2 regions of the Pseudomonas sp. BP01 genome follow, and region 1 is predicted to be linked to the other one. Evidence: riboswitches for the same ligand, from Rfam matches in the RefSeq annotation. Region 1 holds a riboswitch; the other holds the start of a gene.

Region 1 (7,292 bases):
GCCACGCCGGCCCAGGCAGGCTCGCGCCTCGGCCTCAGTGCCCTGGAAACACCGGCCAGCACCAGCAGCATCAGCGCCGAGCAGATTCAGCAGCGCAACAACCTCACCGTGCAGGATGCCGTAACGCGGTCACCGGGCATCACCTTCGTCGGCTCCCCCGGCGATGGCGGCACAGGCCTGTCCGCCCGCGGCTTTGCCGGCCACAGTTCGGTGATGACCCTGTTCGACGGCGCACGCCTGTACACCGGTGCCGGCACCCAGACGTTTCCGGTGGACCCGTGGATGGTCGAGCGTATCGATGTGATTCGCGGCCCGGCTTCGGTACTGCATGGCGAAGGCGCCACCGGCGCGGTGATCAACGTGATCCCGAAAAAACCGTTTGCCGGCGAGGTGCGCAACCACCTGCGTCTGGGCTACGGGTCGTGGGACCGCCAGCAGCTGGGCCTGGACAGCGGCGGCAGTCTCAGCGAGCGCCTGAGCTATCGCCTCACCCTCAACCAGCAGGCCGGCAACGGCTGGGTCGACCGCACTACTTCGCGCAGCCTGGCCCTGAGTGCCGCGCTGCGCTTCGATGCCAGTGACGACCTCAGCTTGACCCTTGCCCACGACCGTGGCGATGCAGAGCCTGCCAGCTACTACGGCACCCCGCTGATCGACGGCCACTACCGCAGCAGCCTGCGCAAGAAAAACTACAACGTGCAGAACGACGTGCAGCACTACGTCGATGAGTGGACCCGGCTCACCACCGACTGGACGCTGAACGACCACGTCAGCGCCAGCAACCAGCTGTACTACATCAAGAGCCGCCGCCACTGGCGCAACGCCGAAGACTACAGCTGGGACGCCGAGCGCCAGCAATTGCAGCGCGGCAGCTACCTGGAAATCAAGCACAACCAGGAACAGTTCGGCGACCGCCAGTCCATCACCTTTGACCACAGCGTGTTCGGCCTGGCCAGCAAGACCGTGGTCGGCGCGGAATACAACAAGGTCCGCTTCAACGTCGACAGCAATGCGCCCTACAACGATGTGGGCGGTGATTTCATCGACCCGTGGCAACCAGAACCGGGCGGGTTCCACAGCGCCTCGCCACTGCGGCCGCAAACCTTGTCTAGCACCCACACCTTCGCCCTGTTCGCCGAAAACCGCTTGCAACTGAGCGACCGGCTGTCGCTGGTCACCGGCGTGCGCCGCGACCAGAACCACATCGACCGCACCAACCTGACCAACGACAGCCGCAGCGACCGCAGCCTGCAAGGTGGCAACTGGCGCGCCGGGCTGGTGTTCGCGGTCACCGACGACCTGTCGCTATACGGGCAGTACTCCACCAGCCAGGAGGGGGTCAACAACCTCATCAGCCTCAGCCCCACCCAGATGCACTATGACCTGACCGAGGCGAAGCAGACCGAGGTAGGCCTCAAGCAGCGTTTCTGGGAAGGCCGTGGCGAATGGACGCTGGCCGCCTACCACATCGTCAAGAAGAAGCTGCTGGTGGACGACCCGATCACCCACGAGAAGCAACAGGCTGGGCAGCAGACGTCCGACGGCCTTGAGGCAACACTGGAACTGGCATTGGCGCAGCAGTGGCAGGTGTCGGCCAACGCGTCGCTGGTGCGCGCCAGGTATGACGATTTCGACGAGATGGTCGGCGGCGTAGCGCAGGACCGTGCCGGCAACCGGCCGGCCAACGTGCCACGGCGTACCGCCAATCTGTGGCTGAGCAAAGGCTTCGGCCAGCAGGTAGAGGCCGGCATTGGTGCGCGCTACGTAGATGAGCGTTATGCCGATACCGCCAATACCCAGAGCGCCCCCGGGTACACCGTGGTCGATGCCAACATCGCCTGGCAGGTGCTGCCGGATGTGAAGTTGGGCTTGCAGTTGAACAACCTGTTTGATCGTGAATATGTGCAGTCGGCGTTCAGTGGGCAGCAGTGGTTGATGGGGATGCCGCGGTCGTACTTTGCGACGGTGGATTACAGCTTCTGATCTGAGCCTGCCTGTGCCGGCCTCTTTCGCGGGCTCGCCCGCTGCCACAGATACAACACAGTTTTCGATGACTGCGATATCTCTGTGGGAGCGGGGGAGCCCGCGAAGGGGCCGGCACAGGTAACACAAAAAACCCCTACCCACCTCTAACCAATTAGTTATAAGATAACATTTCACATGACATCCATTCCTATCAGCGACCCTCCATGACAAGCGCCAGCGCCACGCCCTCCTTGATCACCCAGCGCCTGCAGAGCATCGATGCCCTGCGCGGCCTGGTGATTCTGTTCATGCTTCTGGACCACGTCCGCGAAACGTTCTACCTGCACCGCCAGGTCAGCGACCCGATGACCATCGACGCCACAGAGCCTTCGCTGTTCTTCAGCCGCACCCTGGCCCACCTGTGTGCGCCAGTGTTCGTCCTGCTGACCGGCCTGTCGGCCTGGCTGTATGGCGAAAAACACCAGGGCCGTGGCGATGTTTCGGCGTTCCTGTTCAAGCGGGGGCTGTTCCTGGTGGTGCTGGAATTCACCCTGGTCAACTTCGCCTGGACCTTCCAGCTGCCCCCTAGCGTCATCTACCTGCAAGTCATCTGGGCCATCGGCGTCAGCATGATCGCCCTGTCACTGCTGGTATGGCTACCACGTGCGGCCCTGCTCGCCCTGGGCGCAGCCATTGTCGCCGGCCACAACCTGCTCGACGGCCTGCACTTTGGCGTGGAGTCTGCCCTGCACGTGCCATGGGCCATCCTGCACGACCGTGGCTGGCTTGAGTTCTCCGAAAACCTGCGCCTGCGCACGTCTTACCCGGTGCTGCCTTGGATCGGCGTCATCGCCCTGGGTTATGGGCTGGGGCCCTGGTTCGCCCGTGGCAGCCTGGCCGGCCAACGCCAGCAGCGCCTGCTGCTGACTGGGCTGATCGCATTGCTCGGCTTTGTCGTGTTGCGCCTGTTCAACGGCTATGGCGAGGCGCCGTGGAGCGGTTACCCGAGCCTCACCGAAACCGTGATGAGCTTCTTCAACATCACCAAATACCCACCGTCACTGCTGTTCCTGGCCCTGACCCTGGGCTGCGGCCTGCTGTTGCTGCGCGCCTTCGAGCGCGCCGGCCAGGCTCGGTGGATCAGCGCGCTGGCAGTGTTTGGCGCAGCACCGATGTTCTTCTACCTGTTGCACCTGTACGTGCTGAAGCTGCTGTACCTGGCCTGCGTGGCGCTGTTCGGCCTCAACCATGGCGACTATTTCGGTTTCGACGGCATCGCAGCGGTGTGGCTGGGTGCAGCGGCGCTTGCGGTTTCGCTGTACCTGCCGGTGCGCGGTTTCGCCCGCTTGAAAGCGCGCCGCCGCGACATCACCTGGCTGAAGTACTTCTGAAAAGCGTTTTCACCCGGCGGCGCGATGGTCTACCATGCGGGCCGCCGGTTTCCACCACGGAATTAATAGGGAATCCCAGGCCCGCCAATACGGGCCAAACGGAACTGCCCCCGCAACTGTAGGTGCCGAGCCTGCTCCATCGATGCCACTGGGCCACACACCCGGGAAGGCCGGAGCCGGGCCATGACGCACCAGTCAGGAGACCTGCCGGCCTACATTTACCAACCGGCGGGGTGTCCGGGATTGGCCATCAGTGTTGCCCCTGCCATCGGCGGGGCTCGGCGATGCCTGTCCGTGCGTTCCTGACCCGAACTGTCCGATAGGAGATCGCCCAGCATGCTGCCCCGTTTCGCCACCCTGCTCGCCGGCCTTGGCCTTACTGGCCTGGCCCAGGCCGCTGCCACCCACTACCCGCTCACGGTCGAGAACTGCGGCAAACCGCAAACTTTCGCCCAGGCGCCGCAGCGCGCCGTCACCATCGGCCAGGCCGGCACCGAGATGCTCTACGCACTCGGGCTTGGCGACAAGCTGGCGGGCACTTCGCTGTGGTTCAACAACGTGCTGCCCGAGTACCAGGCGCAGAACGACAAGGTGCCGCGCCTGGCCGACAATGACCCCAGCTTCGAGGCCGTGGTCGGCAAGCGCCCGCAGCTGGTGACGGTGCAGTTCGAATGGATGGTCGGCGCCCAGGGTGTGGTCGGCACCCGCGAGCAGTTCGATGAACTGAAGATCCCCACCTACCTGCTGCCGTCGGACTGCGAAGGCAAGGACAACCTGGTCGGCGCCGACGGCACCCGCCTGCAGGCGTTTCAGGTCAGCAGCATCTACAAGAGTGTCAGCCAGCTGGCCGAGATCTTTGATGTGCAGGACCGCGGCATTGCGTTGAACGCCGAGCTGAAAGGCCGCCTGGACAGCGCCAAGGCACAACTGACCGGCAAGGACCTGTCCACCACTTCGGCACTGTTCTGGTTCTCCAGCGCCGACCTCGACATCGACCCTTACGTGGCGGGCCGTCAAGGGGTCGCTGACTTCATGCTGCGCACGCTGGGCGTGCGCAATGTGGTCGAGTCCACCGAGGAGTGGCCTACCGTAGGCTGGGAAACCCTGGCCAAGGCCAACCCCACCTGGCTGATCATCGCCCGCATGGACCGCCGCCGTTTCCCCGCCGACGACTACCAGAAAAAACTGGAATTCCTGCGCAACGACCCGGTAACCCGCAACATGGACGCGGTGAAGCACAACCGCATCATCGTCCTCGACGCCGACGCCATGCAGGCCGGCATCCGCCTGTTCCGTGGCCTGCAAACCCTGTCGGCAGCCTTCGCCAGCGGTAAAGCGGCCCAGTGATGATTCGCCTGTTACCCTGCATCGCAATCGCCTTGGCGGCACTGTTGGCCGCCTTGCTGGCCGGCACTGCCATCGGTGAGACCAACCTGTCACCCAGCGTGGTCGGCCAGGTGCTGGCCAACCACCTGTGGCAGGCCGGCTACCCGGTTGACCCGATCGACGCCGGCATCGTCTGGAACTACCGCCTGACACGCACCCTGGTCGCGGCAGCCTGCGGTGCCGGCCTGGCCACCTGCGGCGTGGTGCTCCAGGCGCTGCTGCGCAACCCGCTGGCCGAGCCGTACCTGCTGGGCTTGTCGGCCGGCGCCTCGACCGGTGCAGTGCTGGTCGGCCTGCTGGGCCTCGGTAGCCTGGCGCTGAGCATGTCCGGGGGCGCTTTCATCGGTGCGTTGGCAGCGTTCGCCCTGGTGCTGCTCCTGGCCCGTGCGGCCGGCCCAGGCAGCAATAACGCGCAGGTGATCCTCGCCGGTATCGCCGGCTCGCAACTGTTCACCGCCCTCACCGCCTTTCTCATCACCAAGTCGGCCACCGCCGAACAGGCACGCGGCATCCTGTTCTGGCTACTGGGCAATCTCAGCGGCGTGCGTTGGCCTTCCGTGTGGCTGGCTGTGCCGGTGGCGCTGTTCGGCCTGGTGGTGTGCCTGTTGCACCGCCGCGCGCTGGACGCCTTCACCTTCGGCGCCGATTCGGCGGCATCGCTGGGCATCCCGGTGCGGCGCACCCAGTTACTGCTGATCAGCTGCACGGCACTGGTCACGGCTGTGATGGTGTCCATCGTCGGCGCCATCGGCTTTGTCGGGCTGGTAATCCCGCATGCCCTGCGCCTGCTGCTCGGCCCTGGGCACAGCCGTCTGTTGCCCGCCAGCGCACTGGGCGGTGCACTGTTCCTGATTGCCGCCGACGTACTTTCGCGCACCTTGATTACAGGCCAGGTGATTCCCGTGGGCGTGGTTACCGCACTGATCGGTGCACCGGTGTTCGCGCTGATTCTGGTCATCCGCCGAGGGCACTCATGACGGTCATGACCGCTGTACAGCTTGGGCCACTGAGCTGCCAGGGCCTGGGGCTGCAACTGGCCGGCAATACCGTGCTGCGCGATATCGACCTGCACGTTGTGGCAGGTGAAACCCTGGGCATTGTCGGCCCCAACGGCTCCGGCAAATCCTCACTGCTCAAGCTGCTGGCCGGGCTGCGCAAGCCGGCCAGCGGCAGCGTGCAACTGCTAGGCGAACCGCTGGCACAGCTGCCCCGCCGCCGTGTTGCGCAGGCCCTGGCACTGGTCGAGCAGCAGGCCGACACCCTCGATGCAATCAGGGTGTTCGATGCCGTTGCCCTGGGCCGTACGCCCTGGTTGTCGGCACTGGCACCGTTCTCTGGGGAGGACCGTGCCATCGTCGAGCAGGCCCTGGCTGACCTCGACGCCCTGCACCTGCGCGCACGCCTGTGGGGTTCGCTATCGGGTGGCGAGCGCCAGCGGGTGCACATCGCCCGCGCCTTGGCGCAACGGCCACAGGTACTGTTGCTGGACGAGCCCACCAACCACCTGGACATCCAGCACCAGCTTAGCCTGCTGCAGCAGGTTCAAGCCCTGCCCGTGACCACGCTGGTGGCGCTGCACGATCTCAACCAGGCACTCACCTGCGACCGCGTCGCGGTGCTGGACAACGGCCGCCTGGTCGCCCTTGGCAAACCGTTCGAAGTCCTCACGCCAGAGCGCCTGCTGTGCACCTTCGGCGTGCATGCACGTTACCTCACCGATCCCTTCGACGGCGCGCGCATCCTGCGTTTTCGCGCCCCCTGAACCAGGAAGTTCTACTGATGCTGTTGCGCCCTGTCGCCCTGCTGCTTGCCAGCGCCCTGCTTGCCCCCGCCGCATTGGCCGAGGTGCATGAAGTGAAAATGCTCAACCGCGGCAGCGAGGGCGCCATGGTGTACGAGCCGGACCACCTGCGCATTGCCCCCGGCGACACGGTGCGCTTTCTGCCCACCCAGAGCGGGCACAATGCGGCCAGCGTGACCGGCCTGCTACCGACCGGGGCCGAGCCCTTCAAGAGCAAGTTGAACCAGCCGTTCGAGCAGACCTTCAGCGTTCCGGGCGTATACGGCATCCAGTGCATTCCGCACCTGGCGATGGGCATGGTAATGCTGATCCAGGTCGGTGACGCGCCAGCTGCCGAATTGCCAGCCAGCTTGCCTGCACGGGCGCAAGCCCGCTTCGCAGCCCAGTTGCAGAAGCTCGAGGCCGCGCGATGAGCCGGCTGTTGTTGGCGCTGCCGTTGCTGGGGTTGTCGACCCTTTCCCTGGCCGACTCCGCCCAGTCGCAAAGCAACGGTTTTGTCGAAGACAGCAGCTGGAACATGCTCAACCGCAGCGTATTCGACCAACGCGACTACAAGCACGGTGGGCGCAACAGTGCCGCGCGCAATGCCTACAAACCGCGCAGCGAACGTAATGGCAAGGCTGAGGAATGGGCCTACGGTTTGATGGGGACATTTCAGTCCGGCTTCACCCAAGGCCTGATCGGTATTGGCGTCGATGCCCATGCCTACCTGGGCGTGCAACTCGACAGTGGCGGCGGGCGGGCGGGTA
Region 2 (7,292 bases), on a different contig from region 1:
AGGGCAACCGCCGCGAGAAAAACTTCGGCAAGAGCAACACCGGCTCCGAACGCCTGGTACAGCTGGCAAGCCAGCGCAAGGTGCATGACACCCGGCTGTGGACCGAGATTGCGGCGCTGGGTGGCGGTGCCGGTAACTCCACCTCGCTGGTAGGCACTGCGGACCAGGTGGCCGAGGCCGCACTGGCCTACTACGAGCTGGGGGTTACTACCTTCCTGTTCCGCGGCTTTGACCAGTTGCGCGATGCGGTGGAGTACGGGCAGGACCTGATCCCGCGGATCCGTACGCTGGTTGAACAGCGTGAAGCTGGGCGCAGCGCTCGCACAGCCTAGATCTCCATTCGCTGCACCAGCCTCTTCGCGGCGGTTCGACGCCTCGACGAGCCCGCTCCCACAGGAAAATCACTGACCTCAAGGCCTGTGCAATTCCTGTGAGAGCGGGCATGTCGAGGCGTCGAACCGCCGCGAAGAGGCCGGTGCAGGCAAACACTTCCCCAACACCGTACGCCAGCCTTATCAGGACCTGGCGCCTATTCGCCTGCGTGCTCCACCGCACTCCGAGGACATGATGTCTAGAACACCGCTTTTCGCCCTGCCCCTGGCCTGCCTGCTCACCCCGTTCGCCAATGCCGCCCCAACTACCGAAGACCCGCGCCTGGACACCGTCACGGTGATCTCCACCGGCCTGCGAGGCAACCAGCGCACCGTCGCCGACAGCCCGGCCCCCATCGACGTGATCAGCAGCGAGCAGCTTTTGCGTACAGGCCGCGCCGAGCTGTCCGAGGCCATTTCCAAACTGCTGCCCTCGTTCAACTTCGGCACCAACATCGCCGGCTTTCAGTCCGGCGTGCGGCCACTGAGCAACCGCAGCCTGGGCCCGGCCTACACCCTGGTGCTGGTCAATGGCAAACGCCGCCACAACAGCGCCGTGCCGGCCAGTGGCTCGACCGACAACAGCGGTGCCAACGCCGTGGATATCGACATGATCCCGGTCAGTGCGGTGTCGCACATCGAGGTTCTGAAAGACAGCGCCGCCGCCCAGTACGGCTCGGATGCGGTGGCCGGAGTGATCAACATCATCCTCAAGAGCGCCAGCAGCGGCGGCCACTACGAAAGCAGTTACGGCAAGCTGTACAGCGGCCAGGGCGAAACCATCAAGCTGGCGGGCGACCAAGGCTTCAGCCTGGGTGACGGCGGTTTCCTGCACCTGTCGGGCGAGGCACGCAAGCGCGGCACCGCCAACTGGATCGACAAGGCCGCCCCCGATTACCGCGCCTACTTCGAAGACGACCGCCAGGCCGCCTGGGACCACCGGGCGGTGAAGAACGGCGACCCCGACCTGCGCGCCTTCAACCTCGGTTACAACGCCGAGCTGCCCATCAGCGACGACCTGAAGCTGTATTCGTTCGCCACCTATGCCGAGCGCAAGCTCGAGGCCTTCAACAATTACCGCCTGCCCAACAGCAATGCCTCGATCCCGGAGTTGTTCCCCGACGGATACTTCCCGCTCAACAATATCAAGGATACCGACTACCAGTGGCTGCTCGGCGCCCGAGGCGCTGCCGGTGCCTGGGACTGGGACCTGTCCACCACCTACGGGCGCAACAAGAACCAACAGTCCAGCGACCTGACCATCAACCCCACCTATGGCCCGACCTCGCCAACCTCGTTCGATGACCTCGCGACGTTGCAGTTCGACCAGTGGGTGAACAACCTGGACATCACCCGCGCCTTCGATGGCCTGTTCGGCCTGGCAGTACCGACCCGCGTCTCGGCCGGCCTGGAGCACCGCTGGGAGCGCTTCCGGACCTTTGCCGGCGACCCCATCGCCTACAGCGTCGGGCCCTACACCTACCCGGCCACCCTGGCGGACGGGCGCCCCAACCCGCTTTATGCGCTGGCCAACGGCCAGACCGCCGTGGGCGCCCAGGCTGCGCTGACCATCCGCCCGGAAGACGAGGCCGATGTGAAACGCAACAACTATGCCGCCTACATCGACCTCGGCCTGGACCTGACCCCGCGCTGGTACCTGGGCGCCGCCGCGCGCGTCGAGCACTACGACGACGACTCGGGCAACACCGCCAGCTTCAAGCTCAATTCACGCTATGAACTGAGCGAAACCGTGGCGGTACGCGGCACCCTGGGCAGCGGGTTCCGCGCACCGTCGCTGACCCAGAGCGGCTACACCGTCAGCGACAACCGCACCGCGCTGGACGCCGACGGCAATGTGGTGCCGGCCTTGCGCCGCACCGTGGCGCCCGGCAGTGCCGCCGCGCTGGCATTCGGCGGCGAGAAGCTCGACCCGGAGAAGTCCCGCAACGCTGGCCTTGGCCTGACCTGGCAACCGGCGCGCCGCACCAGCGTTACCCTGGACACCTACCTGATCGACATTGACGACCGCATCCTGCTCACCGAAAACCTCTACGACCGGCAGAACGGTGCCGGTGCCATTGGCGACATCCTCGAATCGCTGGGCCTGGCGCGCACCACCTGGATCAACTACTACACCAATGCCTTCGACACCCGCACCCGCGGCCTCGACCTGGTGGGTGACCACACCAGCGAGTTCGGTGCCTGGGGCGATGTGCGCTGGACCTTGGGCTTCAACTGGAACAAGACCACCGTGCGCGGCACCCGGGGTACGCCCGCAGCGCTGGCCGCTGCCGGTATCGACGTGGTCGGCCATGGCCGCGAAGGTGACCTGGTGGCAGCTTCGCCGAAGACCAAATGGGTATTGGGCAGCCAGTGGTTGCTGGGTAACTTCACCGGCACCTTGCAGACCACCCGCTACGGCAAGGTCGAAACCTGGCAGCAGAACCAGGCCCAGGACCGCACCTTTGGCGCCAAGTGGATCACCGACCTGGACCTGTCGTACCTGCTGTTCGACAGCCTGACCGTCAGTGTGGGTGGCACCAACATCTTCAATGTGCGGCCCGACAAGAACGGCGTTTACAACGCCAACGGCAACCAGGCGGCGTACGGCAACCCGCCGTTTCATCCAGGTGGCGGCTATTGGTACACCAAGCTGGCGTATGACTTCTGAAGCATCTGCACATTTGCTCCTGGCCTGTGGGAGCGGGTTCACCCGCGAAGAATCCAACCCGGTACTTGGCAATTGACGCAAACCCCGCCCCCATGCTCTCCTTATGCCTCACGTTCAGGTGCCCCCACAGGGGGTGAAACGGGAAACCGGTGCGTCCCAGGCCCTCCAGCAGGGCCGGACAAGGCCGGTGCTGCCCCCGCAACGGTAAGCGAGTGAAGTGTCTGTACCACTGTGCCATGTAGTCCGGCATGGGAAGGTGACGCTTTCCAGGAGCCCTGCTCCTCCTCGCAAGCCCGGAGACCGGCCTGACGTTCATGAACACCCCGCGGTGGGCGGGCGCTGTTGCATTCCCCTGGGCGGCCACGCATCGGGGATGCCGCGCTTGCCCGTTGCCTACCAAAAGCAGAGGAACGCGTCATGCCCGTCACCAGCACCAAGCAACACAGCCTTGACACCCCCGTCACCCTCAACCAGCGCGTCGTCATCGCCCTCGGCGCCAGCCTGCTGGGCCTGTGCCTGGTGTACTTCGCCGGTTTCTCGCACATCGAGGCCGTGCACAACGCCGCCCACGACACCCGCCACAGCGCCGCCTTCCCCTGCCACTGAGTACGCCTGATGATCACGCGCATTGCCCGTACCGCGGGCTTCAGCGGGCTGCTTGCGGCCCTGCTGCTGACCCTGCTGCAAAGCTTCTGGGTTGCCCCGCTGATTCTTGAGGCGGAAACCTACGAATCATCGGCCCCGGCCGCACAGCACGAACATGGTGGCGAAGTGGCCGCCCATGAGCACAGCGCCGAAGCCTGGTCGCCGGAAGACGGTTGGCAGCGGGTGCTGTCCACCACCGGGGGCAATCTGGTGGTCGCAGTCGGCTTCGCCCTGATTCTCGCCGCCCTGTACAGCCTGCGCGAACCGCAGCGTGCCGGCACCGGTGCGCTGTGGGGCCTGGCCGGTTTTGCCGTGTTCTGCCTGGCCCCGACGTTGGGGTTGCCGCCGGAGCTGCCCGGCACTGCCGCCGCCGACCTGGGACAACGCCAGGCATGGTGGGTTGGCACGGCCAGCGCCACCGCCCTTGGCCTGGCCTTGCTGGTGTTCGCCCGGCACTGGTTGTTGAAGGCGCTGGGCGCCGTGTTGCTGGTAATCCCCCATGTGATTGGCGCCCCACAGCCCGAAGTGCATGAGAGCCTGGCCCCCGAAGCACTGGAAACCCAGTTCAAGATGGCCTCCTGGCTGACCAACGCTGCCTTCTGGGTAGCCTTGGGCCTGCTCAGTGCGTGGTTGTTCCGCCGCTCCAGCAAGGCCTGATGCCGGCGTTCTACGCCGGCTTCGGCTGCCGCCGGGGCTGCCCGGCGGATACCCTGCATACCCTGCTGCTCCAGGCCCTGGCTAGCCAGGGCCTTGCGCTTGCCGACCTGCACGGCATTGCCAGTATCAGCCTCAAGGCCGACGAAGCCGGCTTGCAGCAACTGGCCGAACGCCTTGGCTTGCCGTTGGTGCTGTACCATAGCGCGCAACTACAGGCCTTTGAGCCGCTGCTCAGCCACCGCTCTGCCACAGCCCATGCCCACAGCGGCTGCTGGGGCGTGGCCGAGAGCGCGGCGCTGGCCCTGGCCAGCCAGCAGCCTGGGAGCACAGCCCGGTTGCTGCTGACCCGCCAGGTACTGGGCCCGGCGACCCTCGCCCTGGCCTGCTGACCATTTCGCTTCTCTTTCCTGCAAGGATTTTCCATGACGGTGTACTTCATCGGTGCCGGCCCCGGCGACCCGGAACTGATAACGGTCAAGGGCCAACGGCTGATTCGCCAGTGCCCGGTGGTCATCTATGCCGGCTCGCTGGTACCCGCTGCCGTGCTCGAAGGCCACCAGGCCGAGACCGTGATCAACAGTGCCGAGCTGCACTTGGAGCAGATCATCGCCGCCATGCGCAGCGCGCACGAACAAGGCCAGGACGTGGCCCGGGTACATAGCGGCGACCCCAGCCTGTACGGCGCCATCGGTGAGCAGATCCGCCACCTGCAGGCGCTGGGCATCGATTACCAGATCATCCCTGGGGTCACCGCCACGGCGGCCAGCGCTGCGCTGCTCGGCTGCGAGCTGACCCTGCCCCAGGTAGCGCAGACGGTGATCCTCACCCGCTATGGCGACAGTTCACCCATGCCGCCTGGCGAGCAACTGGGCGACCTGGCGCGCCACGGCAGCACCTTGGCGATTCACCTGGGGGTCAAGCACCTCCCGCGGATTGTCGAAGAACTGATGCCGCACTACGGTGCGCACTGCCCTGTGGCGGTGGTACATCGTGCCACCTGGCCAGACCAGGATTGGGTGCGCGGCACCCTTGGCGATATCGTCGAACGCGTCGCAGCCAAGGATTTTCGCCGCACGGCGCTGATCCTGGTAGGCCACGTGCTAGGGGATACGCCATTCGCCGAGTCGGCCTTGTACCGTGCCGGGCATGCTCACTTATATCGCCCTGGCGACTGAGCATTGCCAGCATTGCCGCAGCCGTAGCAGACTCCGGGCTCCCGCCTGTGAACAGGAGTCACGCCCATGCTGGAATTACGCCCCAACTGTGAGTGCTGCGATACCGACCTGCCGGGCGACAGCCCCGATGCGCTCATCTGCTCCTTCGAATGCACCTTCTGCCGCGCCTGCGCCGATACCCGCTTCAACGGCCGCTGCCCGAACTGTGCCGGCCAGCTGGTGGCCCGCCCCACGCGGGTCGGCCAGGCGCTGGTCAATAACCCCGCTGCCACCCAACGTGTGAACAAAGCACACGCTGCTTGCGCCTGACTGCACACCTCAAACCAGGCATTGCCGCTTTGATAGGGTGATGTCTTTCCCAATGCTTGTAGGACTTTTCAACAACAAGCGCGCGGATTATCAACACTTCTATACTCGGCATTACCAAACCTCGGGATTGGTCGTATCTTGCAGCGCTTCCGATTAACCCACTTGCCGACGTATTCCTGAGTGTTCCAGGAAGCGGACCACATCTTGACAGGAGTTTTCTACATGACAACCGTGCTGATCGTCGACGACCACCCCATTGTCCGACTATCCCTGCGTCTACTGCTCGAACGTGAACGCTTTCATGTTGTGGGTGAAGTTGGTAACGGCAGCGAAGTTGCGCAGGTAGCCCGCGAATTGCGCCCGGACGTGGTAGTGCTCGACATCGGCCTGCCCGGCCTGGATGGCATGGAAGTGATCAAACGCCTGCAATGCCTCGAGCCTGTGCCCAAGATCATGGTGCTGACCGGCCAGGCCACCGACCTGTATGTACGGCGTTGCCTGGATGCTGGCATCGGCGCATTCGTCACCAAGGAAGAAGATCACGAAGCACTGCTGTTTGCCCTCAAGGCCCTGGTCAAGGGCTATTCGACCTTCCCGCAAATGTCGGTCAACAGCAACTCGCTGGAGAGCGAACCGGTACGCCTGGCCAGCCTGTCGAACCGTGAAATGGAAGTGCTGCGGCGCCTGGCGCGCGGCGAAAACAACAAAAATATCGGCACCTGCATGAACCTGAGTGCCAAGACCATCAGCACCTACCGGGGCCGTATCATGGAAAAGCTCAAGACCGAATCGCTGGTTGAAATGGTCGACCTGGCCAAACGCAACAGCGTCTACTGAGCGTTCGGCCGCCATGAAGCGCCTGCTGGCGTGCATGCTCCTGGCCATCGGCCTGTCCGGCCCCACTGCGCTGCTGGCCAGCAGCGAACCTCGCCAGCTGCTGGCGCGCTCTGTCAGCGCCGCAGCCCCGTTGCAACTGTCCAGGGAAGACCGGGATTGGCTGCAGCAACGCCAATACCTGGTGCTGGGCAGTTCGCGACCCGACTATCCTCCCTTCGAACTCAATACCAGCCAGCAGGACTACGAAGGTATTAGCGCAGACTACGCCGGTATCATCGCCGAGCAGCTGGGCATAAACGTCGAAGTACGGCGGTTCGACAACCGCCACGAAGCCATCGCTGCTTTGCGTGAGGGCAGTATCGACCTGCTGGGCAGCTCCAATGCCTTCGAGGCGGCAGACGCCCAGCTTGTCCTGAGCACCCCGTATGCCGACGACATGCCGGTCCTCGTCACGCGCGAAGGAAGCAGCCTGAAGAACACACCCGACCTCGCCGGCCTGCGCTTGGCGATGGTCGATCACTACCTGCCGGCCAGCACCGTACGCAATCTGTACCCCAAGGCGCAGTTAAGCCTGTACCGCTCGACCCTGGCCGGGCTGGCCGCTGTCGATCTGGGCGAGGCCGATGC

What was found. Region 1 has a riboswitch for cobalamin ahead of JOY50_RS10455 (ABC transporter substrate-binding protein). Riboswitches for the same ligand answer to the same signal wherever they lie in the genome.
Region 2: linked by a shared signal. The riboswitch ahead of JOY50_RS23565 (CbtB domain-containing protein) and the one ahead of JOY50_RS10455 (ABC transporter substrate-binding protein) in region 1 are both predicted to bind cobalamin.

What each region holds. Positions count from the first base shown of each region.
Region 1 covers NZ_JAFBKA010000009.1:99,367-106,658, forward strand. The annotation lists gene JOY50_RS10445 (TonB-dependent siderophore receptor) at 1-1,983, shown strand, start outside; gene JOY50_RS10450 (DUF1624 domain-containing protein) at 2,190-3,356, shown strand; cobalamin riboswitch at 3,385-3,583, shown strand; gene JOY50_RS10455 (ABC transporter substrate-binding protein) at 3,693-4,703, shown strand; gene JOY50_RS10460 (iron ABC transporter permease) at 4,703-5,719, shown strand; gene JOY50_RS10465 (ABC transporter ATP-binding protein) at 5,716-6,504, shown strand; gene JOY50_RS10470 (pseudoazurin) at 6,522-6,956, shown strand; gene JOY50_RS10475 (OprD family porin) at 6,953-7,292, shown strand, end outside.
Region 2 covers NZ_JAFBKA010000033.1:51,953-59,244, forward strand. The annotation lists gene JOY50_RS23555 (LLM class flavin-dependent oxidoreductase) at 1-332, shown strand, start outside; gene JOY50_RS23560 (TonB-dependent siderophore receptor) at 568-3,042, shown strand; cobalamin riboswitch at 3,142-3,366, shown strand; gene JOY50_RS23565 (CbtB domain-containing protein) at 3,460-3,648, shown strand; gene JOY50_RS23570 (CbtA family protein) at 3,658-4,344, shown strand; gene JOY50_RS23575 (cobalamin biosynthesis protein) at 4,344-4,733, shown strand; gene cobM (precorrin-4 C(11)-methyltransferase) at 4,767-5,519, shown strand; gene JOY50_RS23585 (DUF1272 domain-containing protein) at 5,586-5,828, shown strand; gene JOY50_RS23590 (response regulator transcription factor) at 6,051-6,665, shown strand; gene JOY50_RS23595 (transporter substrate-binding domain-containing protein) at 6,679-7,292, shown strand, end outside.